Regions from separate parts of the Kribbella sp. NPDC051936 genome, predicted to be linked through region 2. Evidence: predicted binding sites of a transcription regulator. Region 2 holds the regulator's gene; the other holds the start of a gene.
What was found. The regulator HrcA, encoded in region 2, represses chaperone genes, less so after heat shock. The targets are predictions, from matches to a motif close to TTGGCACTCGNNNNNNNCGAGTGCCAA.
Positions count from the first base shown of each region.

Region 1: the regulator HrcA is predicted to act here: its motif matches at 6,749-6,775, upstream of AB0L64_RS38890 (FmdB family zinc ribbon protein).

Region 1 is NZ_JBFAXS010000014.1:119,619-132,573, reverse strand. Features, by position in the region: gene AB0L64_RS38920 (GNAT family N-acetyltransferase) at 1-102, opposite strand, end outside; gene AB0L64_RS38915 (UTP--glucose-1-phosphate uridylyltransferase) at 99-1,484, opposite strand; gene AB0L64_RS38910 (5-formyltetrahydrofolate cyclo-ligase) at 1,550-2,110, shown strand; gene AB0L64_RS38905 (phosphotransferase) at 2,103-3,002, shown strand; gene AB0L64_RS38900 (serine hydrolase domain-containing protein) at 3,002-4,066, shown strand; gene AB0L64_RS38895 (penicillin acylase family protein) at 4,067-6,607, opposite strand; gene AB0L64_RS38890 (FmdB family zinc ribbon protein) at 6,796-7,140, shown strand; gene AB0L64_RS38885 (SAF domain-containing protein) at 7,198-7,812, shown strand; gene mscL (large conductance mechanosensitive channel protein MscL) at 7,930-8,316, shown strand; gene AB0L64_RS38875 (GNAT family N-acetyltransferase) at 8,346-8,858, opposite strand; gene AB0L64_RS38870 (alpha/beta hydrolase) at 8,863-9,504, opposite strand; gene AB0L64_RS38865 (hypothetical protein) at 9,501-9,641, opposite strand; gene AB0L64_RS38860 (hypothetical protein) at 9,891-10,490, shown strand; gene AB0L64_RS38855 (alpha/beta hydrolase) at 10,633-11,937, shown strand; gene AB0L64_RS38850 (SigE family RNA polymerase sigma factor) at 12,030-12,536, shown strand; gene AB0L64_RS38845 (META domain-containing protein) at 12,533-12,955, shown strand, end outside.
Region 2 is NZ_JBFAXS010000007.1:470,082-486,814, forward strand. Features, by position in the region: gene AB0L64_RS26630 (hypothetical protein) at 13-222, opposite strand; gene AB0L64_RS26635 (hypothetical protein) at 219-641, opposite strand; gene AB0L64_RS26640 (helix-turn-helix domain-containing protein) at 740-1,069, opposite strand; gene AB0L64_RS26645 (16S rRNA (uracil(1498)-N(3))-methyltransferase) at 1,120-1,836, opposite strand; gene dnaJ (molecular chaperone DnaJ) at 1,837-2,979, opposite strand; gene hrcA (heat-inducible transcriptional repressor HrcA) at 3,011-4,033, opposite strand; gene AB0L64_RS26660 (Gfo/Idh/MocA family oxidoreductase) at 4,083-5,186, opposite strand; gene AB0L64_RS26665 (ThuA domain-containing protein) at 5,171-5,821, opposite strand; partial or broken gene AB0L64_RS26670 (EF-Tu/IF-2/RF-3 family GTPase) at 5,999-6,298, shown strand; gene AB0L64_RS26675 (MBL fold metallo-hydrolase) at 6,392-7,162, shown strand; gene AB0L64_RS26680 (NCS1 family nucleobase:cation symporter-1) at 7,255-8,784, shown strand; gene AB0L64_RS26685 (DUF3097 domain-containing protein) at 8,794-9,618, shown strand; gene AB0L64_RS26690 (DUF3376 domain-containing protein) at 9,593-12,172, opposite strand; gene AB0L64_RS26695 (LacI family DNA-binding transcriptional regulator) at 12,265-13,284, opposite strand; gene AB0L64_RS26700 (ABC transporter substrate-binding protein) at 13,391-14,713, opposite strand; gene AB0L64_RS26705 (LacI family DNA-binding transcriptional regulator) at 15,091-16,191, opposite strand; gene AB0L64_RS26710 (DUF2264 domain-containing protein) at 16,151-16,733, opposite strand, start outside.

The DNA of each region.
Region 1 (12,955 bases), on a different contig from region 2:
CGGCAGCTGAGCCCCGTCGGCGTGGCGGGACCGCCACCACAGCGCGGCCGCCTCACCCGTGTCGGACGGCTCCAGCAGACGCACCAGGAGGTCGTCGATCAACGCAGCTCGGTTCCGTCCGGGATCACCCGGCGCTCGCCGTCGGGCGCGGTCACCTCGACGTCCCCGACCACCACCACGTCCTTGCCGAAGGCAACATCGCCGCGGACCTCCAGCCGGTCGGCCCGGACCAGCGACGGCACGCCGGCCGCGAACCGGGCGTCGAAGTCGGCGAGGATCTTGAAGTACTCCGGGTCCAGGTCGACGTACGGCTCGTCGCCCTCGTGCGTCGTGGTCAGGTCGCCGGCCTCGTCGAGCTCGTACACGTCCGAGCGCAGCACGAGTAGATCGTTGGTGGTCTTGACCGGCTTGAACCTGCTGCGGTCGACGACCACGGCCTGCGATCCCTCGAAGGTCTCGATCGCGGTCCCCATCCCGGTCTCCAACTGGATCACCTTCGGCGAGGACGGGTCGGCCGGGTCGACGGTCTTGCGGTTCACGATGATCGGCAGCCCGAGGATCCCGTCGTGCCCCGCCATCAGGTCGGCGAACCGGTCGAGGTCGATCCAGAGGTTGTTGGTGTTGAACATCTTGTGCCGGGTGATGTCCTGGAAGTACTGCGTGTCCTCGTCCGCGACCTGCGCGCTGTCGCGCAGGATCAGCCGGCCGTCGGAGGTGCGGACCGCGACGTGACCGCCCTTGCGGTCGGACCGCGTCCGCCGGCAGACCTCCATCCCGAACGGCACGTCGTGCTCGGCCATCCAGGCCGCGATCCGCGCGTCCGGGGTGGCGCCGAGGTTGTCGGCGTTCGAGATGAACGCATGCCGGAAACCGCGTTCCCGCAGCGCGTCCAGGGTGCCGGAGGCGACCAGGGCGGTGAACAGGTCACCGTGCCCGGGCGGGCACCAGGCGAGCTCCGGGTCCGCCTCCCACTCGGCCGGCGTCAGGTCGTCGGCGAGCAGCTTCGGCTCCATGTTCTGCAGGAAGTCGAGCGGCAGGCCGTCGACCGCGAGCCCGTCGTATTCGCTCAGGATCTGCAGCGACTCGGTCCTGGTGCGGAACGAGTTCATCAGCACCAGCGGCAGCGGTACGTCGTACGCCCGCCGGGTGCTCAGGATCTGGCGGGCGATGATGTCCAGGAAGCTCAGCCCGTTCTTCACCGGCAGCGCGGACTTCGGGCCGGTGACGCCCATCGACGTACCGAGGCCGCCGTTGAGCTTGATGACCACCGTCTCGGCGAGCGCGGCGCGAAGCGCGTCCGGGTCGGTGTCCAGGTGGTCCAGGTGTGGCAGCTCGCCCACCGGCTCGATGTCGGCCTCGCGGATCTTCCCCTGCTGACCGGACTCGAGCAACTGGTAGTAGTGCGTGAAGACGCGGATCGCGACATCGGCAGCGCCGGCCGCTCGCATCTTCTCCTGCGCTTGTCTGAGACCCACCTCACCCATGCACCAACCCTAGGGGACGCACGGTAATCCCAGTGTTGCGCGCGTCACGCTCATACGATCGGACTGTGTTCCAGACGAAGGCCGTGGCGCGGCAGCATTTCCTGGCGGCGCGGGGGCAGCGGCCCCGCGCGGACGGACTGCTGGCGAGCGCCCAACAGGTGCTGCCCGAGGTGTACCGAGTCGCGCTCTACGTGTCCAGGGGGCCGGAGCCCCAGACCGGGGCGCTGATCGACTGGCTGCTCGCGACGCACCGCGAGGTGCTGCTGCCGATCCTGTACGCAGACAACGACCTGGGCTGGGGCGTCGCACCCGGCGCAGCGGACCTGGTACCCGGTCGGCTCGGTCTGTCCGAGCCGCCGATCGACCTGGGCTCCGACGCGATAGCCACCGCCGACCTGGTCATCTGCCCGGCCGTGGCAGTCGCCCGTGACGGCGTACGCCTCGGCCGCGGCGGCGGCTCCTACGACCGTGCGCTCGCCCGCGTCCGCCCCGGTACGCCGGTGTGGGCAGCCGTCTACGACACGGAGATCGTCGACGCCCTCCCCTGCGACACGCACGACCGGCCGGTCGACGCCGCACTGACGCCAAACCGGTTGATCCCGCTGCGAAGATCAGGAGATGACTGAGACCGCGGTTCAAGCCGCAGCCACAGCCGCACGTTCCCTCGGCCTCACGGTCACCGACCCGACTGTCCTCTACGAGGCATTCTCGACAGTCGTGCACCTGCAGCCGTCCCCTGTCGTCGCACGGGTGCCTATGAACCTGCCCGGCGACCTGCAACAGGAACCAGGGCGCCAGCAGCGCGAGCTCGACGTGGTGACCTGGCTGGTGAACCAAGGTGTGCCCGTGGTGCCGCCTAGCCCTCTGGTACCGCTGAAACCGGCGGAGCAGGACGGGCTGACCATGACCTTCTGGACGTACGTCGAGGTCGACAAGGCCGCTGAACCGGACTACATCGCGGCGACAGCGCGAGTACCGGAGCTGCACGCTCAGCTCGCGAGCTACCCGGGCGAGCTGTCCTGGATGACTCCGTTGCGGCTGATCGGATCCGGTCTGGCGACAGCCGAGGCAGTGCCGGGTCTGCTCGAGCAGGACGACCTGGACCGGGCGAGAGCCGAATGGAAGGTGCTGGAGCCGATCCTGACCAGCAGGTCCGGTTTCGAGGCGGTCTTCCCGTCCGCGACCGTCCAGCCGCTGCACGGCGACGCCCCGTCGTGGAATCTCATCACCACCGTCGACGGGCCGCTGTGGGCCGACTTCGAGGACGTGTCCGTCGGCCCGCTCGAGTGGGACCTCGCCGGCTTCGGCCCGGACCTGTGCCACGCGTACGACGAGGGCGCACGCTCCCGCGGGCTCCCGACGCTGGACCCCCGCGTCCAGCAGGTGATGGACCTGGCCCGCGCACTCCAGGTCCTGGTGTGCACCCCACTGGTCCCACAGTTCCCCGGACTGGCCGACGGCATCCGCATGTTCGCCGCGCAGTGGCGGGAGATGCCGTTCGCTGCTGGACTGAGCTGATGCTGCAGAGATACGTCGACAGCGGTGTAGTGCCCGGTCTGATCAGCCTGTTGAGCCGAGGCGACGAGACACGCGTCGAGGTGCTCGGCAGAACGGCGTACGACGGCCCGGAGCTGCAGCGGGACAGCCTGTTTCGCATCGCGTCGTTCACGAAGCCGATCGTCGCGGCCGCGACCATGGTCCTGGTCGACGAGCTTCGGCTGTCCCTGGACGCGCCAGTTGACGACGTGCTGCCGGAGCTGGCGCACCCCGTCGTACTGCGGGATCCGGACGGACCGCTCGACGACACAGTGCCGGCGGACCGGCCGATCACGGTCAGGGACCTGCTCACGTTCCGGCTCGGGCTGGGCGAATCGGACAACGCCTCGCTGCGGCAGCGAGAGGAGGAACTGGAGCTCCATACCTTCGGGCCGCCTGTGCCGCGGACTCCGCTCGAGCCGGGCGAGTGGATGCAGAGGCTCGGCACACTGCCGCTGCAGTACCAACCGGGTGAGCGCTGGCTGTACTCGACGGGCTCGCATGTGCTCGGCGTACTCATCGCGCGGGTTTCTGGTCAGCCCCTGGAGGACTTCCTGCGCGAGCGGATCTTCGAGCCGCTGGGGATGCGCGACACCGGGTTCACGGCGGTGGATCCGGGGCGGCTGACGACGGCGTACATCGGTGAGGACCTGCTGGACCCGGCTGCGGAGAGCCAGTGGTTGACGCCGCCGCCGTTCCCTGATGCGAGCGGTGGACTCATCTCGACGGTCGACGACTTCCACGCCTTCGCGCGGATGCTGCTCACCGGCGGCGCCGGCGTGTTGTCGCCGGCAGCGGCTGCCGAGATGACGACCGATCAGCTCACGCCGAAGCAGCGTGCCGCGGCCGCCGGCTTCCTCGGGCCGGAGACCGGCTGGGGCTACGGGGTGTCCGTCAGCGCCGACCGGTACGGCTGGGCGGGCGGTCTGGGCACCCTGTGGTCGACAAGTCCGGTCGACGGGACGATCTCGATCCTGCTGACCCAGCGGGCGCTCTGGACGTGGCCGGAGGAACTGTTCGCCGAGGCCGTCGCGCCCGCCTGGTGACTACCGGTCCGGCTTGGTGAACGTCAGGGAGTGCTTGCGGGTGGCCTCCACCGCGCCCTTGGTGTAGGCCCACTGCAAGGTCTCGCCCTTGACCCACAGGTCGGTCTGGTCGGTGTAGTTCGAGGAGAACGCGTGGCCCGAGACACCGGTCAGGTTGACCCAGCGGGACTTGTCGAAGTCCGACAGGTCGACGACCATCCGCATCGACGGGGTCGCGGTCACGGCGTACCCCTCGGCGGCGTCCCAGCCGGTGGCGTCGACGATCGACGCCCCGCCGCCCAGCTCGTACGGGCCGCGGTTGAAGATCTTCCGGACCAGGCTGATGTCCGACGTCCCCAGCGTCTGGTTGGTCAGCGTGAGCTTGTGCAGCCGGCCCCACTGCCAGTTGGACGGCTCCCGCGCCATCTTCTGGGTGATCTCGGTCCGCGCGTTGATCAGCGCCTCGCGGAGGATGTCGTCGCGGCTCTCCCGCTGCGGCGTCCCGATGTTGTCCCACCAGCCGCTGTTCTGCTGCGCGATCAGCGTGTGAACCACCTCGAACCACCGGGAGCCGCCGTCCGGCCAGGTGCCCTCGGGCATCTGGTCGTGGAACGTCAGCGCGAGCAGGTTGCGCCAGACCACGTTGAAGTACGCCGCGGCGGCCGAGTCCGGCGGCTGGGTGTAGTCCCAGTTCCGCAGGGTGTCCTGGCCCTGCTTGTCGAACGCGTCGTCGATGCTGATCCGGAGCAGGTACGGGACCAGCATCTCGGCGATCTTGTTCTTGGTGTCCAGCTGGATCGACGCCATCGCGTTCGCGTCCAGCTTCCCGGCCGCCTTGATCCGGTCGAGGATCTGCTGCGACCGGTAGCCGTAGTCCCAGGAGTTCGTCAGGTAGTAGCTGTACGCGTTCGGCACCACGGCCTGGTTGGCGGTGACGATGATGCCGTCCGGCGGGTCGAACTCGGTCGGCAACGCGTCGAACGGGACGTATCCCTTCCAGGCGTACTTCGGGTCCCAGCCCGGGACCGGCCAGTCACCGCGGCCGGTGGTGCGGATCGGGACGAGCCCGGGCGCCTGGTAGCCGATGTGGCCGTCGGTGTCGGCGTACACGAGGTTCTGCGAGGGCACCTCGAACTGCTGCGCGGCGGCCCGGAACTCGGTCCAGTTCTGGGCGGTGTTGATCGCGAACAGCGCGTCGGCGGTCCGGCCCGGGTTGAGCGCGGTCCACTGCAGTGCGACGCCGTACGCCGTCGGGTACTTCGCCTGCGCGGCGGCGGACTCACCCACCTTGCGCTCGTCGTCGCCGACGTCGGAGATGAGCGGGCCGTGCCGGGTCTCGCGGACGGTGATCTTCACCGGCTCGTCCTCGCCGGCCACCTTGAACGTCTCCTCACGGGTGGCCATGGCGCGCCACTTGTTGTTGTAGAGGACGTTGTTGCCGTCGATCCGCTCCAGGTACAGGTCCTGGACGTCGGGGTCGAGGTTGGTGAAGCCCCAGGAGATTGCGTTGTTGTGGCCGATCACCACGCCGGGCAGACCGGAGAAGCTGAAGCCGGAGACGTCGAACGGACACCTCTTGCCGACGTTGTTGCAGTGCAGGCCGACCTGCGTCCAGATGCCCGGCATGGTCGCGCCCAGATGCGGGTCGTTCGCCAGCAGCGGTTTGCCGGTGGTCGTGTGGTCACCGGAGACCACCCAGGAGTTCGAGCCGACGCCGTCGCCCTGGCCGAGTAGCTGGGGCAGGCCCTTCGCGACCTTCTGCACCGAGTCCAGCGACTTCAGCAGGTCCTGGGTGAGCATCCCGCGGCGGAGCTCCGGGCTGACCGGCGCGGTGGTGAACTTGCCGTCCTTGCCGATCGAGCCGCCGGACAGGATCGGCTGGTTCCGGTCGTACGGGTACTGCGGGTAGAGGCTCTCGACGTTGCGCGCCGGGAACGCCGACAGCAGCTTCGTCCGGGTGACCTCCTCGTCCAGGTTGCCGCCGAGGTCCCACGCCATCGCCTTCAGCCACGCCAGCGAGTCCGCGGCGGTCCAGGGCTCGGGGCGGTAGTTCTTCGGCCCGCCGGGCTGGAGGGAGAGGACGCCGTACTCCAGGCTCAGACCGGAGCCGCTGTGCGTGGCGAGGTAGGCGTTGACGCCGCGGGCGTAGTCGTCGAGGTACTGCCGGGTGGTCGGGCTGAGCAGCGGCAGTTCCTTCTCGGCAACGCGCCGCCAGCCGAGGGTCCGGGTGAACTTGTCCGTCTCGAGCGCTGTCTTGCCGAACAGCTCGCTCAGCCGGCCGGACGTGACGTGCCGGCGGAAGTCCATCTCGAAGAACCGGTCCTGGGCGTGCACGTACCCCTGCGCGGCGAACAGGTCGGCCGGGCTGTCGGCGTAGATCTGCGGGATGCCGTTGGCGTCCCGGACCACGCTGACGTCGGCGTCCAGGCCGTCCAGCTCGATCGTTCCGTCGTACGTCGGGAACGAGTGGCGGACGACGAAGACGACGGTTCCCGCGATCACCAGGAGGACCGTGGCGAGGGCGATTCCGCTGATGATGACGACTCGAAGCAGGCGACGCACGGACCCAACCGTAGAGAATCCCCCCGTCCTCCCCAAATGGGGTCCCTCACAACTTTGCGTTGCTCTGCGTCGGCTGGACATGGACGCAGAGTTGAGGTAGGTGGACACGGGTTTGGAATACTTCGGGCGGCTGACGCATTATTAGCAGTCGGGTAGTAGGAGTGCCAGCGGCCTGAAGGGAACCGACCGTGCCGACGTACCAGTACCAGTGCACCGACTGTGGCGAAGCGCTCGAGGTGCGCCAGAGCTTCACGGACGACGCTCTGACCGTGTGCCCGAACTGCGAGGGCAACCTGCGCAAGGTCTTCAACGCCGTGGGCGTCGTGTTCAAGGGCTCCGGCTTCTACCGGACCGACAGCCGGTCGTCCGGCAAGGGCTCGGCGCCGGCGAAGGCCGAGTCGTCGTCCTCGTCGTCCGGCTCGTCCTCGTCCTCTTCTTCGTCGACGTCCGCGGGGTCGTCGTCCACCGGGTCCTCGGGATCGTCCTCGTCCTCGAGCAGTTCGTCGTCGTCCTCGGGCTCCAGCGCGGCCTGACCGCCGCCTGTGGACAACTGAAGGGCGGTTGCCGGAGAAACTCGTACCTTCTCCGGCATGAAAATCCCCTCCCCTCGTGACCTGCTCCGGGCCGCCCGGTGGCACCGCCGGCTGCTCGCCGGAGTCGCCGCCGCGGCCGCGGTGTACTTCGGACTTCTCGCCCTCTCCCCCGCGCCGCCACCGACCGTCGCGGTGCTGGCCGCCGCTCGCGACCTGGCCGGCGGCGTCACACCGGCGCGCGACGATCTGCGGACCGTCGACCTACCGGCCGGTGCGGTGCCGACCGGTGCGCTCAGACCGGGCAGCAAGCTGACGAATCGCGTGCTCAGCGGACCGGTCAGAGCCGGCGAGCCGCTCACCGACGCCAGATTCCTGGCGCCGCCGGCCGTGCCGTCCGGCTCTGTCGCCTACCCGTTCCGCGTCGACGACGCCGACGTCACCGCCCTCCTCCGCGTCGGCGACCGCATCACTCTGTACGCCGCGGCGAGCACCACAGCGGACGCCGCGACCGTGCTGGCCCGCGCCGTTCCCGTGGTCGCTCTGCCGTCGCCTCGATCGACCACCTCGGGAGCACTGATCGTGGTCGCCGCCGCGCCGGAGGCGGCCGCCCGACTGGCGCAGGCCGGGGCGAACGCACGGATAACTGTCGCGCTGACGCCGGACACGAGTTGATCACTCGTCGGATTTGTCACGGCACGATGTGTCACGATGCGGCGCGGTCGCTCGCTCTGACGAACCTGCAGCCCTAACTTGTCGGGGGACAACCACCCGCTTCGTGGAGGCACCCACATGCTCAAGGGCTTCAAGGAATTCATCATGCGCGGCAACGTCGTCGACCTCGCGGTCGCCGTCGTCATCGGCGCAGCGTTCACCAAGATCATCAATGCGGTCGTGGACGGCTTCATCAACCCGCTGGTCGCGGCGATCTTCGGCAAGACCGATCTGACCGGCGTCTGGAACTTCGAGATCAACGGTGCGAAGTTCTCGATCGGCCTGATCCTGGACGCGGCGCTGAACTTCCTGTTCGTCGCGGCGGCCGTCTACTTCTTCATCGTGATGCCGCTGAACAAGCTGGCCGAGCGTCGCCAGCGCGGCGAGGAGCCCGAGCCCGCCCCGCTGACCACCGACCAGGAACTGCTCACCGAGATCCGGGACCTGCTGAGCGCCCGTCGGTAACACCTGCCGCGGCAGGTGGACGCAAACCCTCAGCCCCTGAGCTCGCCGACGTCCACCTGCTCACCGGCATAACGCATCCAGCGGTATGGGACCGGCTGACCGTCGTTCCACTCCTCCATCAACGCGGCGGGGACATCGACGAAGCCACTGCCGTGATATGCGCGGATCGCCGGGGCGTTCTCCGGCCGGACCCGCAGGAATACCTCCGAGTACCCGGCGTCCAGAGCCGGCCCGAGCAGCGCCCGCACGAGTTCGCCGCCGACCCCACGACCCCGGACCTCCGGATCGACGATGATCCGGGCGAGTTCGACCTCGTCCTCCTCGTCGTCCAGCCAGACCTCGCCGTACCCCACCGGCCGCTCGCCGTCGAACAGCAGATAGGAGTGGATGTCGGAGTCGACCGTCCGCCAACTCGCCAGTAGCTCGTCGGGGAACGGGTAGACCACCCGCCCGGACAGCAACGCCACTTCCTTCTCGTCCAGCGCCCAGCCCGCGACCTGGACGCCGTACCCGTCGTCGAACCCCCGAAGCTCCACGCTCATCCCCTCAGTTGACGAACTCCACGATCGTTCGCACCAGCTGATCCAGGTAGGGCGGGCCGTTCCGGTCACGGAACGCGGGCGTCGGCGGTTCCGGACACCCGGCCAGCTCACGACTCCCCCGGATCGACCGCAGCAACGCGTCGACCGTCTTTCGCTGATGCGACGGATTCTCCGGCACCGACGGCAGGACCGCCACCCGAATTCGCTCCAGCGACGCCAATTCGTCGTCCGCCACGCCCCGCAGGACGCCGCCTGCGAGCAGCCCATTCGCAGCGGCCGGCGGGCACCCACGACTCACCATCCCGGCCCGGGCACGCTCGTTCGCGGCGGCGTCGTCACCCGTCGCGGGCCAGGCCAGAAGGAGGCGATCGACCAGCTCGGGAAACCTCAGCGCCAGCAGGACCGCGACAGTACACCCATTGGAGGCCCCAACGATTCTTACCGGACCGGAACGTTTCGCCAGCTGTTCACCGAGAGCCTCGACCTCGGCGTCCCATCGGTCCGCACCTTGCGGCCGGTCGGGGGCAAGTACTTCGGTGTCCAGGGCGGCGCGCAGACCATCGGTGATGCCCGTCGTACCCCAGAACGCGTCCGCGTCCATGGCTTCCCAGAGGCCGCCGTGGACGAGGAACACCGCCGCCGTCATCCGTGGTGCGGGGGGACCTCGTTCAGGATGCGATCGTCGTCGTCACTGCCGAAGTCGTTGTCACCCCAGGTCCGCGGGTCGTCGTCGCGCGTCTGGTCCGGCAGCAGCGGCTCGTCGTCTTCGTACGGGCTCGTCATGCCTCCAGATTACCGAGTCGGCGCGACGGTCCGGGATCGAGTTCGGCCCTCATCACCGCTGCGGGCGGATTGTCGGCGGCCGCACGGAGCGGCGGTTGCGGCCAGTGCCCGGACGTTACAGCTGCGCCTCGGTTGGGGATCGATCCGGCGACGTGACCGGATAGACGCGCCGCCGTGATGTTCCGGCACGCGCGACGTGACCCCGTTCCACCATCATGGTGGACCTTGCCAACCCGGAAGGACCGAGTCGTGAGTGCACAACGGACACGGGGCCTGATCGGTGCGACGCTCGTCGTGGCTGTGCTCGGAGTTGCCGCCGCCTGCGGCACCGAGGACGCCTCGTCCCCGCCCGCCGCCCAGCCCACCCAATCGCCCACCCCCTCCGCCAGCCCGTCAGCAAGCCCGAGCGGTACGCCGAGCATGGACTGCCCGGACACCATCGCGGCCGTCCGGGCCGCCACCGACAAAGCGGTGTGGGGCCAGGGAGCGGCAGCCTCGAAGTTCAATCCCGTCAGCGTCGCGATCTGCCAGTACGAACCACAGGCGACCGGGCCGGACTACGCGACGGTCACCACCAAGCGGATGGGTCAGCAGGCCACGGAACTGCTCGCCCTGATCGACGCGGCGAAACCCGTCGCGAAGAAGCCGGCCGTCTGCACCAAGGAGCTCGGCCCCACGTACGTCCTGCGGTTCACCGACAACGACCGCGGCGTGCTGTCGTTCACCGCCGAGGCGTTCGGCTGCCGCCGCCTCGTGGCGACCTCCCTGGAAGGCCAGGGCAAGCCTGGTGCCCTGCCGGCGCCGCGCCAGGTGACCGCCGAGCTGACCAAGTCACTCGGCCTGCGCTGACCTCGCGCGCGGACGCGCACCCCGAAGCCGTCCGACGTGGGGTCAACCCGCGCCTGCCTTGCGGGTCCCTCTCGAGGTCGACCCGCGAGGCAGGTTGCGGCGGTCGCCGCTGTGCCGCACCCTCGGCCTGAGGGAGGGCCGAATGCGAACGATCCGGCTGCTGTGCGCGCTCGTCCTCGCCTGCACGGCCTGCTCGACTCCGGAAACGGAGAGCAGCCCCTGCACCCAGGGCTTCAGGTGTACGACGCTGCACGTGCCGCTCGACCGGCAACGCCCTGACGGCCCGTCGCTCGACCTCTCCGTCATCGCCGCCGACAACGTCGACGCGCCGCGCGGCGTTCTCCTGCTCCTCACCGGCGGTCCCGGCCAACCCGGCGTACCGCTGCTTCGTAACCTGCGCCGCAACGTGCACCCTGACGTGCTGCGCGAGTACCGGCTCGTCATGTTCGATCAACGCGGCACGGGATCCAACGGCATCAACTGCCCTGCGCTGCAAGAGACGGTGGGCGGTTCGGACTTCCTCACCCCACCCGCCACAGCCGTCGACGAGTGCGCTCAGCGCATCGGGCCCGGCCTCGGGTACTACGGCACGCCGGACACCGTCGAAGACATCGAGCAGCTGCGCCAGTCCCTCAAGGTCGATCGGCTGACGCTGGACGGCACGTCGTACGGCAGCTTCACCGCCGCGCAGTACGGCCTCAAGTACCCCGACCACGTGCAGGCGCTTGTGCTGGACTCCGTCGTACCGCACAAAGGCTTCGACCCGCTGGGCGTGGACCTCATGGCAGCATCCGGCGAGATCCTCGAGGCAACCTGCCGCCAGGACGTCGCGTGCACGACTGATCCGGTCGAGGACCTGGCCTGGCTCGTGCAGAACGGTGTGAGCGGCACCGACCTGATGGAGACGCTGTCGGTCGCCAGCCTCAATTCGGTCAACCCGTCGCTCAAAGGCATCCCGGCGATCCTGCACGCCGCCCGCAACGGCGACGACGCCGGTCTGAAGCAGCTGTTCTACAAAACCACCAGCAAGGGCCTGACCTACGACACGCTGTCCGCGGGCCTCCACATGGCAACCCTCTGCTCGGACCTCCGGTTCCCCTGGTCCGGCAAGCCCGACCGCAAGGCCGCCCTCGACGACGCGATACGCCGCTTGGACCCGAAACAGCTGTACCCGTACGACGTGGCGACCGCACGCAGCCAACTGATGATCCAGGGCTGTCTGCGCTGGCCGGCCGCCCGCGTGTCGACGTACCCACCCGAGCAGGAGCTCCTGCCGCGCACACTGATCCTGCACGGGAGCAACGACCTGTTCTGCCCACTGGACTGGGCCAGATGGGAGGAGGCGCACGCGCGCGACGCGAAGCTGGTCGTCGTACCGGGCAGCGGCCACAGCGTGCAGCGCGATCCGCGCGGGCAGGAGGAGGTCCGGGAGTTCCTGCTGCACTAGAGATCGAACTGTGTACGAACCGCTGCATCAGCTGGGCGACTCGATGCGTCTAATAGACGTGAGGAGTTGTACGCCCAGCCAGGGAGTGGCGAGTGGAGTTCGAGGAGTACGTGTCCGCCCGTGGACAGGAACTGGTGCGGCTCGGGTTCACGGTCTCCGGCGACTACCAGCGGGCGGAGGATCTGGCGCAGATCGCGCTGATGCAGGCGTTCCGTTCCTGGCGGAAGGTGCGCACCGCGCACGACCCGCACCACTACGTCCGGCGGATCCTCGTGAACGAGTACCTCTCGATGACGCGGCGGCGCTCGTTCAGCGAGGCGCCGACGGCCGACCTCGAACCGCGCCGCACCGTGCCGGACCACGCGACACACGTCGTCAACTCCGACGACCTGTGGCGCGCGCTGGCGACCTTGTCCGCCCGGGAACGGGTCGTGCTCGTCCTGCGCTACTACCAGGACCTGGACGACCGGACGATCGCCGACGTGCTCGGCATCAAACCGTCCTCGGTGCGCGCGACCGCCAGCCGGGCGCTCGCCTCGCTCCGCAAAGCCAGAGACTCCACCAGAGACTCCAACCGTGTTGATGAGAGGTTGTCGTGAGCAACACCGATCTCGAGGATGACCTGCGCGGGACCTTCGAACGGGCCGCGGCCTCGGTTCCGGAGGCCGACGGGCTGACCGAGCGCGCCACCGCCGGCGCCCGCCGCGCCCAGCGGCGTACCTGGTTCGTTTCCGGTGCTGCCGCGGCCGCGGTGGCAGCGATCGCCGTCGCCGGGTTCGGGCTGGCCGGCTCGCAGGACAAGCCGACGCAAACGCCGGTCGCCACCGGCGAGGCAACCGCTGCTGTGGGCGCGACACCACAGGTGTTGTCCGGCCAGGCCGTGGCCGGCAAGTGGCGGGCCGTGCAGATGGTCGGCACGCGGGCGCTGAGGGAGGCGCGACCCGAGGATCCGGTGCTGGTGTTCAAGCTGGACGGGACCTGGACGGGCTCCGACGGCTGCAACGGGCTCCAGGGGACG
Region 2 (16,733 bases):
GGGGATTCGCGGTCAGGGTGTGTCGTCCCCGGCCAGCTCGCGATCGATCGCGTCAAGGGTAGACCCGATCCCGTCCAGCTCCTGCTCCGGCGACCCCACCTGTTGGGTCGCCGGAGCCTGGCCGGACCCCTGCTCTCCCGGCCGGTCGGCGGAGCCGCACGCGGACAGCCCGAGGACGATGCCCGCCGTACCGATCAGCACGACCAGCGCCTTGCGTGTCACTTGGCCACCTGGCAGTGCTCGGTCTTGAAGGTCTCCAGCTTCGTCTTGACGGTGCCGAGCTGCGTCAGCCGCTCGGTCCGGCGTTGCGCCCGCTGCTCCAGCCGGGCGGCGGCCTTGTCGTGTCCCTTCGCCTTCTGCGCGGCGGCCCGCGCCTTGAGCCACGCCACCGAGCCCTTCACGTCGGCGCCGCCGTTGATCCGGGCCGTCAGCTTGTCCCGGCGGGCGATCAGCTTGGGCAGGAGTTCGGCGCACAACTTCTGCGACTCCTCCGGGCTCAGCGTCACCGGCTTGTACGACGGGGCGGGGGTCGGCGTGGGAGTCGGGTCGGCGGACGCGACCGACGTACCTCCCACGAGACCACCGACCAGGACGACAGCCGACGTACCGGCCGCGAGTGCGCCGCGTACAGACCTGTGCATGATGTGTGCTCCTCGTGCTCGTTCGTTGCGATGGAACGAGACTCCCCGACGGGAATTCGAGGACGATCGGCGCTGTGTTCGGGGTTTGTAAGGGTTGCTCAGTCCGCGCGGTCGATGGTGGCGGCGAGCAGGCCGGGGAAGGCGGAGTCGAACTCGGGCCGGCGCAGACGGTTGAGGCGGCGGGCGCCTTCGTCGCGCTGCTCGATCAGCCCGGCGGACCGCAGGACGGCGAAATGGTGGCTGGCGGTCGCCTTCTTCACCGGCAGGTCGAACGTGCCGCACGCGCGCGTCCACTCGTCGTGCACGGCCAGGTCCCGCAGGATCGACCGCCGCACCGGATCCGCGAGCGCGTCAAGTGCGACCTGCAGCGGCACCTCGGCCGGGTCGGCATGGGTGAGTGTGCGGGCGCGGGCTGACTCGACGGGCATGGTCCGATCCTTGTGTTCGGTTGCTGTCTAACAGCGTACGCCGCGGATCGTCACAGCCAACGTGAGCGCGCCAGCAACGCGGCGGCGGCCGCGACGCCGGCCGTCGAAGTCCGCAGGACGGTGTCGCCGAGGCGGACCGGCTGGACGTCGAAGGCCTTGAGCTCCGCCCGGGCGATGCCGCCCTCGGGGCCGATCACCATGACCACGTCACCGGTCGCGGGCGGCTCGAGTGACGCCAGCGGGACAGTGGCTTCTTCGTGCAGTACGACGGGAAGCGCGGCGCCGGCCAGCAACGCGGCGACCTCGGCCGTGGTGGCGAGCGGAGCGACCTCGGCGAACCAGGCCCGCCGCGACTGCTTGCTCGCCTCGAACGCCCAGGCGCGCCACTTCACGAGCAGCTTCTCGACCCGCTCAGGGTTGGCCCGGAACTGACTGCGCTCAGCGTTCCACGGCACGATCACGTCGACGCCGACCTCGGTCAGCATCTCCACGGCCAGCTCGGCTCGCTCGCCCTTGGGCACCGCCTGCACCACGACCACCCGCGGCGCCGCGGCGGGCATGCTCCCGCGCTCGTCGACGGCCACCGTCACGCCGGTCTTGCTCGCCGTGACGACAGGCCCCTCGGCCCAGGCGCCGCGCCCGTCCGTCAGGCGAACGCGCTCCCCCGGCCCGATCCGCCGTACGACGGCCGCATGCCGACCCTCGGCCCCGTCGAGGGTCAGCTCGGCACCGGACAGGTCTTCCAGGTGGAAGACCGCGACACCCATCTAGTGGGCGCCGAAGGCGTCGCGGAGGCGGCCGAAGACGCCCTTGTGGGTGGCCTGGACATGGCCTTGCGGGCGCTCCTCGTCGCGGAGGCCGGCCAACTGCTTCAGCAGGTCGGCCTGGGCGTCGTCGAGCTTGGTCGGGGTCTCGACGATCACCTGGACGATCAGGTCGCCGCGACCGGCGTGCCGCAGCCGGGGTACGCCGCGGGCGGACAGCGTCATCGCCGTGCCGGACTGCGTGCCGGGCCGGATCTCCAGCGGGGTCGTCTCGCCCTCGAGCGTCGGCAGGTCGATCGTCGTCCCGAGCGCGGCCGCGGTCATCGGCAGCGTCACGGTGCAGTGCAGGTCGTCGCCGTTGCGGGTGAAGATGTCGTGCGGCTCGACCTCGATCTCGACGTACAGGTCACCGGCCGGGCCGCCGCCCGGGCCGACCTCGCCCTGACCGGACAGCTGCACGCGCGTCCCGGTGTCGACGCCGCCCGGGATCTTCACCGTGACGGTCCGCCGGGACCGCACGCGGCCGTCGCCGGAGCACTCGACGCACGGGTTCGGGATCGTGGTGCCGTAGCCGCGGCAGTTCGGGCACGGGCGCATGGTGCGCACCTCGCCGAGGAACGACCGCTGCGTGTGCGTCACCTCGCCGCGACCGTGGCAGATCTCGCAGGTGACCGGCTCGGACCCGGCCGCCGCGCCGGACCCGCTACAGGTCGGGCACAGCACGGCGGTGTCGACCTTGAGCTCCCGGGTCGTCCCGAACGCGGCCTCGGCCAGGTCGATCCGCAGCGGGATCAGCGCGTCCTGACCGCGCCGGGTCCGCGGCCGCGGCCCGCGGGTCGCCCCGCCGGTCTGGCCGAAGAACGCGTCCATGATGTCGGTGAACGTGAACGCCTGGCCGAAGCCGGCGCCGCCCGGCCCGCCGCCCGCGGCCGCGAACGGGTCGCCGCCGAGGTCGTGCATCTGCCGCTTCTGCGGGTCACTGAGCACCTGGAACGCGCGCCCGATCTCCTGGAACTTCTGGTGCGCGTCCTCGGAGTCGTTCACGTCCGGGTGGTACTGACGTGCCAGCTTGCGGTACGCCTTCTTGATCTCGTCCGGTGACGCGTCACGGCTGACACCTAGGACGGCGTAGTAATCGGTGCTCATACTCCAGACCAGGGGGTTGATAGCAAAATCGTCATGACTCAGCCAGGATCTGGCTGACGTAGCGCGCGACGGCCCGTACGGCGCCCATCGTGCTCGGATAGTCCATGTGCGTCGGTCCGACGATGCCCAGCGTGGCCAGCACCTCGGACTTCGAGCCGTAGCCGGTCGCGACCACCGAGGTCGTCGCGAGTTCCTCGAAGGGGTTCTCGTGGCCGATCCGGACGGTCAGCGTCTGCGGGTTGGTCGCCTCGCCGAGCAGCTTCAGCAGGATGACGTGCTCCTCCAGCGCCTCCAGCACCGGCTTCACGTTCCGCTCGAAGTCGTCGCCGTACCGCGTCAGGTTGGCGGCGCCGCCGACCGCGATCCGCTGCTCGCCGACCTCGTCGGTGAACGCCTCCAGCAGCGTGGTGACGATCGCCGCGACCAGTGACCGGTCGGCCGGCGCGAACAGCTCCGGCACACCGGCCAGCGACGCCGTCGCGTCGGTCAGGCGCTGACCGGCCAGCGCCGTGTTCAGCCGGGACCGCAGGTCCGCGATCAGCTGCTCGTCGACGTCGTGCGGGTGCTCGACGTGCCGCTGCTCGACCCGGCCGGTGCTCGTGATCAGCACGAGCAGCAACCGCCGCGGGCTCATCGTGACGACCTCGATGTGCCGCACGCTCGACCGGTTCAGCGACGGGTACTGCACGATGGCGACCTGGCGGGTGATCTGCGCCAGCAACCGGACGGTCCGGCGGACCACGTCGTCCAGGTCGACCGCTCCGGCCAGGAACGACGTGATCGCCTTCTTCTCGGCGATCGAGAGGGTCTTGACCGTGCTCAGCTTGTCGACGAACAGCCGGTAGCCCGCGTCGGTCGGGATTCGGCCGGCGCTGGTGTGCGGCTGGGTGATGTACCCCTCTTCCTCCAGCGCGGCCATGTCGTTGCGCACGGTGGCCGGGGAGACGCCGAGGTTGTGCCGGTCGACCAGAGTCTTCGAGCCGACCGGCTCATGGGTGGCCACGTAGTCCTCGACGATGGCGCGGAGAACGTCCAGCTTGCGTTCGTCGAGCACGCGCACCACCCTCTCGGCCTCTTGGCACTCAATCCTTCAGAGTGCCAGTCTAGGCGGTCTCGGGCGACGCTCCCAACGGAACGGCCGCGGGGCGCGTCACTGTACTGGCCACATCAAGCGGCTGATCCTGCACCGCGGAGTCGACGAACGACTCGAGGACGTCGAGCACGTGGTAGGCCAGCTCGCCGCTGGCGCGGTGCGGCTCGCCGGTGCGCACCGCCCGGGCCATGTCCGCGACGCCGACCCCGCGCCCGGCCCCGGCATACCCGCCCGAGACCGGCACCTCGGTCCACTCGCGCTGCTCCGGGGTCACGATCTCGACGGTCCCGTCGAACCCGTTCGGGTCCGGTACGGACAGGCTGCCGTCCGTCCCGTGGACCTCGATCCGCGGCAGCCGCCCGGCCCACACGTCGAACGACATCAGCACCGTGGTCAGCGCGCCCGACTCGTGCTCCAGCACGCCGGTCACGTGGGTCGGCACCTCGACGTCGAACACGGTCCCGGCCCGCGGCCCGGTGTGGACCTTCCGCTGCTGCTTCGCCCGGCCGGCGCGGGCGGTCACCCGCACGACCGGCCCGAGCAGCGTCACCAGGCTGGTCACGTAGTACGGACCCATGTCGAGGACCGGGCCGCCGCCCGGCTGGTAGTAGAACTCGGGCGCCGGGTGCCACAGCTCGTGGCCGGGCGTCACCATGAACGCGGTCGCCGCGTGCGGGGTGCCGATGTCACCGCGGTCGATCACGGCCCGGGCCGTCTGGGTGCCGGTGCCGAGGACCGTGTCCGGTGCGCAGCCGATCCGCAGGTCGTTGGCGGCGGCGTACTTGAGCAGCGGCTCCGCCTCGGCACGGTCCATGGCCAGCGGCTTCTCGCCGTACACGTGCTTGCCGGCGGCCAGCGCGGCCTGGTGTACGGCGGCGTGCGCGGCCGGGATCGTCAGATTGACGACAATCTCAATGTCGTCAGCCGCGTACAGCTCGTCGGGGGTCAGCGCGCGGATCCCGTCGTTCTGCTCCGCGATCGCCTCGGCGCGGGAGCGGTCCAGGTCGGCGACCGCGACCACGTCGACGCCGGGCAGCTTGCCCAGGTGGTCGAGATAGGTCCCCGAGATGACGCCGGTACCGACGATCCCGACGCGTGTCACTTGCTCGCCCACAGCAGCCCCCGCTCGATGATCGTGCGGACCTCGGGCGTCTCCAGGTCGTCGAGCTTGTGACCGACCGTGCAGACGAAGACCTTGCCCGCACCCCAGGTGCGGGTCCAGACCGCCGGCATCACGGCGCCCTCGATCCACGGGTAGTCCGGGTGCGCCTCGAACGTCGTGGTGGCCAGGACGTTGTTGGTCGGGTCGTAGTGGATGTAGTACTGCTCGGTGTGCACGTCGAAGTGCGTGATGCCCTCGACGATCGGGTGGTCAGACTGCTCAGGGACCACCTCGACGCGGTAGTCGGTGAAGCCGTGCGGGTGCGAGATGAACTGCCCGCCGGTGATGAAGCTGTAGTCCACGTTCTTCCGGAACGAGTCGGCGATGCCGCCGTGCCAGCCGGCGAACCCGGTGCCGCGGCGGATCGCCGCCTCCAGGCCCTTGAAGTGGTCCTGCTCGATGTCGCTCATCGTCACGCACTGCAGGACGAGGTCGACGCCGTCCAGGTCGAGATAGGCGGCGGTCGTGTCGGAGACCGTGACATCGAATCCGTTCTCCTTGAGGAACGGGATGAACAGGTCGGTCGCCTCGACCGGCGAGTGCCCTTCCCAGCCGCCCCGGACCACCACAGCACGTCGTGTCGTCACACCGGCCACCCTTCGAAAGTTTCGAGATTCCGTTCGGAACAGTTGCGACTCTAGGTCCCGGGTAGAGGGCTTGCCAACCGTTAGTGTCGAAGGATGGGCTGGAAGTTCTGGAAGCGGGAGAATCCGATGGATCCGCAGGAGATGCTCGCGCGCGGGCATGCGGAGGCCAACAGCTTTCCGGCGCCGCCGCGGCCGCAGGACACGTTGCCGGTGGGCTCGTTCGGGATGACCGTCGAGGACGTCTTCTCGATCACCGGCCGCGGCACCGTGGTGACCGGCCGGGTGCAGGCCGGGACCGTCTCGGTCGGCGAGCAGGTGCTGCTCACCCGCGCCGGGCAGCCGATGCTGCAGGTCGAGGTGACGGGCGTCGAGATGTTCCGTAAGACGGTGCAGACCGCGAAGGCCGGCGACAACGTCGGCCTGCTGCTGCGCGGCGTCAGCCGGGACCAGGTGCTCAAGGGCGATGTGCTGAGCAAGTAATCTCGACGGCATGAACGAGCGGAGCGAGTTCATCAAGAAGCACAGCGTGCCTCGTGTCTCATCCGCGCCCGGAGCGAAGCGAGGACGTGGATGAGCAATTGGGCCGAGATCGGCGATCGCACCTGGGTCCGCCGGTACGACGAATGGGACCTGAACGTCGGCCTGGTCGTCGGCGCCGACGGCGCGCTGGTGATCGACACCCGGGCCACCACCGCGGAGGCCGAGCAGCTCCGCGAGCACATCCGCGAGCTGACCGACGCGCCGGTCACCTGGGTCGTCAACACCCACGCCCACTTCGACCACGTGGCCGGCAACGGCGTCTTCACCGACGCCACCGTCTACCTGCACGAGAACGCCGCCGCCGAGGAGGACCTGGCCGGTACGACGTTCGCGGCCGCCAAGGTGATCGACCTCGGCGACCGTCGCGTCGAACTGCTGTACGTCGGCAACGGGCACACCTCCGGCGACACCGTGGTCGCCGTACCGGACGTGGACGTGTTCTTCGTCGGCGACCTGCTCGAGGAGTCGGCGCCGCCGTCGTACGGCGAGGACTCGTTCCCGCTGGAGTGGCCGGACACGATCCAGGCCGTGGTCGGCATGATGCCGCAGGACGTGAAGATCGTCCCGGGCCACGGCGCGGTCGTGGACCTCGAGTTCGCCCATGACCAGGCGATCGAGCTGGGCAAGGTCGCGAACACGATCTCCACCCTGCACCACGCCGGCACCCCGCTCGAGGACGCGCTGAAGCACACCGAGGACTGGCCGTGGCCGGTCGACAAGCTCCAGGACGCGATCCGCCGCGGCTACCAGGCTCTCGGTACGCCGCAACGCCCGACGCTGCCCCTCGTCGGCCCGGGTTGACCCCATTCGGGTAGTTGTCCGTTGACACGACGTCATCCGGTCGCGCAACTTGTTCGGAACGGACAACGCCCGACCGGATGAGGTGGGATCAGATGGCCCAGCAAACTGTTCACCCGGACGGACGAGTCGAACTGGCTGATCCCGACGTGCTCGCGGACAGCCCGTACGCGAACGCCGAGCTCGCCCCGACCCGGCTGCCCGAGCGCACCTGGACGACGTACAACTACGCCGCGCTGTGGATGGGGATGGCGCACAACATCCCCAGCTATCTGCTCGCGTCCGGCCTGGTCGCGCTCGGGATGAACTGGCTGCAGGCGTTCCTGACGATCACCCTCGGGAACCTGATCGTGCTCGTCCCGCTGCTGCTGAACAGCCATGCCGGGACGAAGTACGGCATCCCGTTCCCGGTGTTCGCGCGGGCCTTCTACGGTGTCCGCGGCGCGAACCTCCCGGCGCTGCTGCGGGCCTTCATCGCGTGCGGCTGGTTCGGGATCCAGACCTGGATCGGCGGGCAGGCCATCTACGTGATCGTCGGCGAACTGTTCGGCAAGGGCTGGACCGACGCGCCGGCGATCGGCGGGCACCCGTGGACCATGTGGCTGAGCTTCGCGTTCTTCTGGGTGCTGCAGATGGTGCTGATCCTGCGCGGTATCGAGGGCCTGCGCCGCTTCGAGAACTGGGCGGCCCCGCTGGTGACGGTCGCGTTCGTGGCGCTGATGGTGGCGATCCTGGTGAAGGCCGGCGGGCTCGGGCCGATCCTGTCGCAGCCGTCGAAACTCGGCTGGGACGCCGACTTCTGGAAGATCTTCGCGCCGTCGCTGATGGGCATGATCGCGTTCTGGGCCACGCTGTCGCTGAACATGCCGGACTTCACCCGGTTCGGGAAGGGCCAGCGGCAACAGATCTGGGGGCAGATCATCGGCCTGCCGACCACGATGTCGTTCATCGCGCTGGTCTCGATCATCACCACCTCCGGCACCGTCGTGCTGTACGGCTCGGCGATCTGGGACCCGGTCGAGCTCACCCGGCGCTTCCAGAACCCGGTGATCGTGACGATCGGGCTGATCATGGCGATCCTCGCGACGATGTCCTGCAACGTGGCGGCCAACGTCGTGAGTCCCTCGTACGACTTCGCGAACGCGTTGCCGCGCTGGCTGAACTTCCGGACCGCGGGCGTGCTGACCGGAGTGATCGGCATCGTGATCCAGCCGTGGCGGCTGATCTCGGACCCGTCGATCTACATCTTCGTCTGGCTGTCGTTCTACGGCGGGCTGCTCGCGTCGGTGGCCGGCGTCCTGATCGCGGGCTACTGGGTGCTCGACCGGACGAACCTGGCACTCGCCGACCTCTACAGGCCCGGCGGCCGCTACTGGTACAACGCCGGCTGGAACTGGCGCGGTGTCGTCGCCACACTGTTCGGATCGCTGCTCGCGGTCGGCGGCGCGTACTCGAACCCGGGCGCCGGCCCGTTCCCGGCCGACGGCCTGATCCCGTTCCTCAAGCCGCTGTACGACTACTCGTGGGCTGTCGGCCTGGTCGCCGGATTCGCGGCCTACTACGCGCTCACGCTCACCGCGCCGAGCCGGGCGTCAACACCGACCACGACCGCTGCCAGTTATTAGCATTGGCGCGTGGCTGACAGGTATGGGAACGACGTACTCGCGGGTGACTGGCGCAAGCCCAAGAACGGGCGGACCGTCGAGGTCGAGATCGAGAAGGGCATGGTCGTCGAGGAGCCGAGCTCGGGCTTCGTCGGCGCGATCGTGCGCTGGGAGCACGGCGTCGTCGACCTCGAGGACCGGCACGGCAAGATCCGCACCTACCCGCTGGGCCCGGGCTTCTGGCTCGACGGCAAACCGGTCAGCCTGAAGCCGCCGAAGAAGGCCGGCCCGGCGAAGAAGACCCGGACCGCGTCCGGATCAGTGGCCGTCGACAACGTCCGGGCGAAGGTCGCGCGGGCCGGCCGGATCTACGTCGAGGGCAGGCACGACGCGGAGCTGGTCGAGAAGGTGTGGGGCGACGACCTGCGGATCGAGGGCGTCGTGGTCGAGTACCTCGAGGGCGTCGACGACCTGGTCCAGATCGTCAACCGGTTCCAGCCCGGGCCCGGGCGGCGGCTCGGCGTGCTGGTCGACCACCTGGTCGAGGGGTCGAAGGAGTCGAAGATCGCGGCCCAGGTGACCGACCGCTACGTGCACGTCGTCGGGCACCCGTTCATCGACATCTGGGAAGCGGTCAAGCCGTCGTCGGTCGGTATCAAGGCGTGGCCGCGGATCCCGCACGGCCAGGACTGGAAGAAGGGCGTGCTGCAGGCGTTCGGCTGGCCGGCCACCGACCAGGCCGACGTCGCCGCGGCCTGGAAGCACATCCTGTCCAAGGTGAACAGCTTCGCCGACCTCGACCCGGCCCTGCTCGGCCGCGTCGAGGAACTCATCGATTTCGTGACGCTGGACTGATGTCGGGCATCCGCCGCTCGATCCAGGACCGGATCCGGCGGCGGGTACGGCGGACGTACCAGGTCACCACGCTGAGCACCGCGCTCAGCGCCAGCACCGCGCCGGCCAGCACCGCGGCCGGGATCCGGACGGCGTCGACCAGCCCGGACAGCACGAGCAGCAGGACGCCGGCCACAGCTGTTGCCGCGGGCAACCATGGCTCGAAGATCGCGGGCCGGCGCGCGGGGCTCAGCTTGGCGCCGCGCACCATCCGGTCCCAGACCGTCTGCCGTGCCGGTTCGGTGAACCAGCGCGCGGCCCGCAGCAGCCACGAACCCGGCTGCTGCTTGCGGCCCGCGGCCGCCTTCACCCAGTCGCCGACCTGCGGACCGAGGCCGCCCGACACGTCGACCATCCGGTCGGCGAGGCCCTTGGTGATCGCGCGGCCCTCGGGGGACGCGTTCAGCTCGTCCCGCATCGTCACCAGCGCACCGAGGCCGGCATCGACCGGGAAGTCCCTGGCCAGCCGCTCGATCCGGCCGGCGACCGCGTCGAGCTCCCAGCCCTCGGCCCGCAGCACCTCGCGCTGCGTCTCGCGGATCCAGTTGGCGTCCGCACCGAGCATCGAACCGAGATGTGCGACGCAGTGCAGGCGACCCATCAGCCAGTCCCACCGCCGCCAGTCGGCCGCGCCGAACGCGCCGAAGTGGCCGACCTGGCTGCCGTACAGGATGCGGTCCTTCAGCTGGTTGGCGATCGATCCTTCCTGCAGTTCGTCCAGCACCGCGAGCGGGATGTCCGGCCCGAGGCGCAGGAATTGGAACGGCGCGCTGCGCTGCTGCGGTGTGCGCGCCGACGTACAGCGGGACACGATCTCGACCTCGACCGCGGTGTCGACGAGCTCCCAGCCGACCACCGAGATCAGCGCGGCGAACGCGTCGCCGAGCGCGCGCTGGATCTGCAACTGCTCGAAGATGTCGTTCAGCCCGACCGCGACCGCCTCGGCGCCGCCGGCCGGGCGCAGGTCGAGATCCGCGGCCGCCAGCTCCGCGTTCAGCGCGTCCCGGACGGCCTGGACCTTCATCAGGCAGTCGCTCGCCGCGGTCAGCCGCTTCTCCAGGTCGGCGCGCTCGGTCGGCGCCGCGGCGCCGACCCGGTTGCGCAGCGAGCGCAGGATCAGCCGGACGATGCGCTCGGCGGCGCCGGTCCCCCACAACCAGCTCGGGTTGCCCTCGGCATCGTCCCGGATCGCCGCCGTCGAGCCGTCCGGGCCGGGCACCCAGGGATGCTCGGTGGTCAGGATCTCGTCGATCTCCGACTCCGACAGGGCGGTCGCGGCGTCCAGCACGGTCGACTGGTCGTGACTGGCGATGGTGACCGCCTCCCACACGCCGCCGGCCGCACGGCCGCGGGCGTAGGCCGGCTGCAGCGCCTCGGCCGCCGCCTTCAGCCGCGCCCGATCCTCTGGTTGCTTCAGGCAACGGTCGAACAGCCGCTGGGTGTCCGACCAGGACGCGTCCGCCTCCAGGAGCAGCCGCTCCAACTGCTCGACGTCGGAGCGGAAGTCGACCTCCCGCGGGAACTGGACCGCGGACAGCGCCGCCACCCGCCAGCTCGGCTCCTTCGCACCGGGCAACGCGGTCGCCGCGCGCCCGATCCCCGCCGACGGTACGACGTACAGCACGTAGCGGCTGGCCTTGCCGGCGACCGGGCGCCGGGCGACGACATCGAGCACCGGGCCGAACGGGGCGTTGTCGAGGACGCCGCCGTCGATGAGCCAGGAGCCGGACTCGGCCGGGCCTGGCTGGATCCGGGGCGGTTGCGCGGCCAGCTCCGGCGTCTCCAGCACCGGTCCGAAGGCCGCCGGGAACGACGCGGACGCACGGGCCGCGCGCGCCAGCAGGTCGGTGTCCTTCAGCCCGTTCTTCACCTCGACGGTGAACTCCCGGCGCTCACCGTCGTACGTCGGCGCGTCCTCACTCGTGAAGCCGAACAGGTAGCGATGGTCCGGTACGACGAACGCCTGCCCGGCCGCGTCCTTCGCCTCGAACTGCTGCACACCCAGCCCGGACGCGGTGACGAACAGCGTCACCGGCTCCTCGGCGTCGCTCTCGCCCGCGTCGGCGACACCCTTCAAGAGGTCCTCGAGTTGCCGCAGGAAGTACTTGCCGTCGAGCACCGACGTCGACTTCGCGCCCGCGGACGGGACCAGCTTGCCGACGTCGAGCGAGCCGAGCCCGACCCATTTCCGGCGCAGCCACGGACCATCGTCGCCGTCGGGGTCGAGGGTCGAACCGTTTGCGATCGCGGTTGCCAGCAGCGAACCGTTCAGGCCGCCGGCACTGGTTCCCGCGATCACGTCGACGACCACGCGGCGCCGCTCCGCGCCGGTGTGGCACAACTCCCGCCAGCGGTCCGCGAGCACCGCGTCGTACTGCTGCGGGCCGGGCGCACCTTGGTCGCCGGACGCGCGCCGGATCAGATCGAGCTCATGCGTCACCCCGCCCATCCAGACCGCCAGGCTGACACCACCGTTCAGAACCAGCGCGATCCGGATCTCGTGGTCAGTCGACATGGGCGCCCCCTTTCACCCAGAGATACCACAGCGTTGCGCTCGAGGTGGGGCGGTCGCGGTTCGCGTGTTGGCGACGCCGGCGCCGGTGGCTGTCAGGCGCTGTCGCGGATGATCAGTTCGGTGTCGTAGATCTCCGGCGTGGTGTGTTCGGCGCCGCCGATCTTGGCGAGCAGGATCTCGGCGAGGCGGGCGCCGAGTTGTTCCACGGGCTGGCGGACGGTGGTCAGCTTCGGGGTCGTCGTGGTGGCGAGGACCGAGTCGTCGAAGCCGACCACGGCGACGTCCGCGGGCACGCGGCGGCCGTGTTGCGACAGCACCCGCAGCGCCGCGGTGGCCATCAGGTCGGACGCCACGAACAGGCCGTCCAGGTCCGGGTGCTCGTCCAGTAGGCGCAGGGCTGCCTGCTCGCCACCGTCGGCGGTGAAGTCGCCGTACGCGATCATCGCGGGCAGACCGGCTTCCTTCATCACTTCCTGGTAGCCGGTCAGGCGGTCGATGCCGGCCGTCATGTCGAGCGGTCCGGCGACCGTCGCGATCTTGCGGCGGCCGATCGACAGCAGGTGCTCGACGCCGGTCCGGGCGCCGGCGACGTTGTCCACGTCCACACTCGCCACCGGTACGTCGACCCCGAGCGGCCGCGCGCTGAACACGATCGGCAGCGGCAGCTGCGCGAGTTCCTGCAGCACGTTGTCGCGGCCGTGGTGGCTGATCACGATCGCGCCGTCGACGTGCCCGCCGCGCAGGTACCGCAGCAGACGCTGGTCGTCGGCTCCGGTCGGTTCCGCAGCCGGCTCGATCAGCAGCACGAGCTGGGACGACGTCGGCGCGAGCGTCCGGCTGACGCCGCTGAGCATGCCGGCGAAGAACGGGTCGGAGAACACCCGGCTGTCCGGTTCCGGGACGACGATCGCGATCGAGTCGGTCCGCCGCGTCACCAGCGCGCGGGCCGCCCGGTTCGGCACGTAGCCGAGCTGCAGGATCGCCTGCTCGACCGCCGCGACGGTGTCCGGCAGCACCTTCGGCGATCCGTTCACCACCCGCGAGACGGTCGCCCGCGACACCCCGGCGAGCGCCGCGACCTGCTCCAGTGTCGGAGAACCAGACCCGTTCATCGGCCCTCCTCAGTTCTCGATTGGCCTGCGTTCACACCGTAGTACGTCCGAGGACGAACGTGCGTCGGTCGTTGCCGGGAGGAGAGGGTGTGTTGGCAGAAATCCTTCAGTTGCCGGCGCGGGTGTTCGCGGTCTTCTCCGCCTCGGCGAGCGCCTGGTCCCAGGCCGCGGCCGAGGTCTGCTTGCCGTCGTCGACGCGCGCCAGCGCCGCGCTGAAGATCTGGTTGATCTCTCCGTCGCGGGGACCCTTGTGCTGCTTGAGGATCACGTTCCGGGCGCGGTTGACGAAGATCTGCCCGACCGGCGCGTTGTTGAAGTACGCGTTGACCTGCGACTTCACCTGCGGGTCGTCGTAGGCGTCGACCGTCGACGGGAAAGAGCCGATCTTCTTGAAGACCTTCACCTGCTGCTCCGGCGCGGTCAGCCAGGCGGCGAGCTTCGCGGCCTCCTCGGGGTGCGGCGACTGCGCCGGCACCGTCAGGTACGAGCCGCCCCAGTTTCCGCCGCCGCCCGGGAACACGTCGGCGACGTCCCACTTGCCCTTGCCGTAGGCGCCGGCGTTGTCCTGGATCACGCCGAGCAGCCAGCCCGGGCAGGCCATCGTCGCGAACTTGTCGCTGCGGAACGCCGCGTTCCACGCGTCGCTCCAGGCCGGCAGCCGCGCGGACAGCCCGTCCTTGCTGCCCCCGACCACCTGGTTCCAGGTGTTCTTGAGCAGCGGGTTCTCGTCGCCGAGGAAGCGGTCCTCGTTCGAGTAGTAGGCCTGGATCAGCTGGTTGCGCATCGCTTCCCAGGTCAGCACCGCGGAGTCGTACCAGGCCGAGCCCGGCACGCGCTGCTTGAACTTCCGGCCGGCCGCGAAGTACGACGGCCAGTCCTGGAACAGCTCGGCCACCTTGGCGCGGTCGGTCGGCAGCCCGGCCTTCGCGAACAGGTCGCGGCGGTAGCAGATCGCCTCCGGGCCGATGTCGGTGCCGTAGCCGATCATCTTGCCGTCCTGCGTGGTCGCGCCGGCCACCTTCCAGTCCAGCCAGCGGTTCCGCAGGTCGTCCCCGCCGTACTGGCGCAGGTCGACGAACTTGTCGTCCTTGGCCAGGTACTTGTAGATCCAGCTGACCTCCATCGCCTCGATGTCGGCCAGGCCGGTGCCGCGGGCCAGGTTCGCGTCCAGGTTCTTGACGTGGTCGTCGACGGTCTTGGCGTGCTTCTCCACGATCGTGATGTTCGGGTGCTGCGCCTCGTACTCGGCGTACAGGTCGGCGTACCCGAACTCGTTGAAGGTGGCGATGGTCAGCTCGATCTTCGGCCCGTCGGCACTGGACCCGGCCGATTCGGTGCTGCCGGAACCACTGCCGCAGGCGGTGACGAGCAGGATCGCGGCGCACGCCAGCACGCCGGCTACGGGGCGATAGCGGGCACTGGGCCGCATGCAAAGCTCCTAGGGGGTGTCTGATGGTCCCGCGCCGTCGCGAGCAGGTGCTCGGTGCGGTGCATCGGCGCGCGGGGGCGAAGGTCTCGATGCGGAGCATCGTGGCCTTTGCACCCGTGCGGCGAGGTGCCGTGCCGAGTGCCGCGCAGTAGGCGCGGGGCCATCAGACACCCCCTCAGAACTTGGACGGAGTTGAGAGCGCTCTCGGATCGCGAAAGTGAGCTGAGTCTCAGGGGTCCGCACTGGATATGTCAAGCACCCTGTCGTCACTCTGAGATACGAGGCCGAACAGGTCCGGACATAGTGTCATCGCTGGTCACGCTGCGAATCACGACGATCACCGAGGGCACTGAACGCTGACAGTTCGCTGTGCGTGATCAGCGCTTCACAGGCGGCCCGACGGAGTCGCGGACCACGACGACGGTGCCGAGCGTGGTCATCGGCTGCTGGTGCGCGAACGGATCCGCACTCGGCTCCTGCCCCGCCAGACCGGCCCGAACGGCGGCCCGCCCGAGCTCCTCCAGCGGCACCCGGACCGTGGTCAGCGCCGGCTGCAGCTCGGTCGCCACCGGTACGTCGTCGTACCCGACCACCGAGACGTCGTCCGGGATCCGCAGGCCGCGCTCGCGCAGAGCGGCGTACACACCGGCGGCGACGATGTCGTTGGCGGCGAAGATCGCGGTGAAGCCGAGGCCGTCATCGAGGGCTTTGAGCGTTTGCTGATAACCCCATTGCCGGCCGAACGCGCCGGTCCGGACCAGGCGCGGGTCATGCTCCAGCTTGCGGGCCGCGAAGGCCTGGTGGAATCCACGCAGCCGGGCGGTGGTCGTGGACAGGCTCGTCGGGCCGCCGAGATACAGGATCTTGGTGTGCCCGGCGCTGAGCAGGTGGTCGGTGATCGCGGCGGCGCCGCCGATGTTGTCGTACTCCACGGCGTACGCCGGGACGCCGTCCTCCAGCCCCGGCCGGCCGCAGAGCACCAGGCTGGACCCGCTGCTCGCCAGCTGCCGGGCCCGCTGCCCGACCGCGGCGAAGTACTCCTTGTCCTCGACCGCGCCGCCGACCAGGATCACGGCGTCGGCGCGCTGCTCGAGCAGCAGGTCGACGAACCGCAGCTCGGCGGCCTCACCGCCCTGCGTCGAGCAGACCAGGCAGAGCCGCCCGGAGGCGAGCGCCTCGGCCTGCACGCCGCGGGCGATGTAGGCGAAGAACGGGTCGACGATCTCGCTGACCACGATGCCGACGACGCGGGTGGTGGAACCGGCCAGCGCGCGGGCGTGCGCGTTCGCGACGTACCCGAGGTCGCGCATCGCGCGCTCGACCGCGGCCCGGGTCGAGGCCGCGACCGGATAGTTGCCGTTGACAACTCGGGAGACGGTCGCGGTGGAGACACCGGCCCGGGCGGCCACGTCCCGGATCGTCCGGGCCGCCTCCGGGTCACGCCGGCGCGCCCGTGTCCGGGGCGGTTCCGCCGCCATCACCCACCTCCTCACCCAGCTGTACGCGGGCCCGGGTACCGTCGGCGAACCGCACGGAGACGTGGAACCCGTCCACCGTCACCTCGATGCTCTCCGCCAGCTGCCGCGGCCAGACCGTGTCGCCGGACAGTACCACCGCCGAGACCAGCACCCGCGGACCTTTCCCGTCGTGCTCGGCGTCCAGGTACGGCGTGGCGGAATGCGGGCCGAACGCGTTGGTGTCGAGCCCACGCCGTACGTCGGCGCTGCCGTAGCCGTACAGGCCGATCATCGCGGTGGTCAGCCGATCGATCCGCGTCGCCTGCGCCCAGACATCGCCGGTGTTCGCCTCGGGGCGGTGCTCGCCCGCGACGGCGTACCCTCCGTGCCGCACGACTCCGGCCGGGCCGTCCACGAGGACGCAGCGCACCTCGATGCGCCCGTGCACCAGGCTCGCGACCTCGATCCGCGACTCGCCCGCCTGCCACCAGGAATGCCCGTCGGCGATGCGCTCGATCCGGGTCCGCTTGCCGGCCAGGCTGATGTGGTTGTCGAGCTGCTCG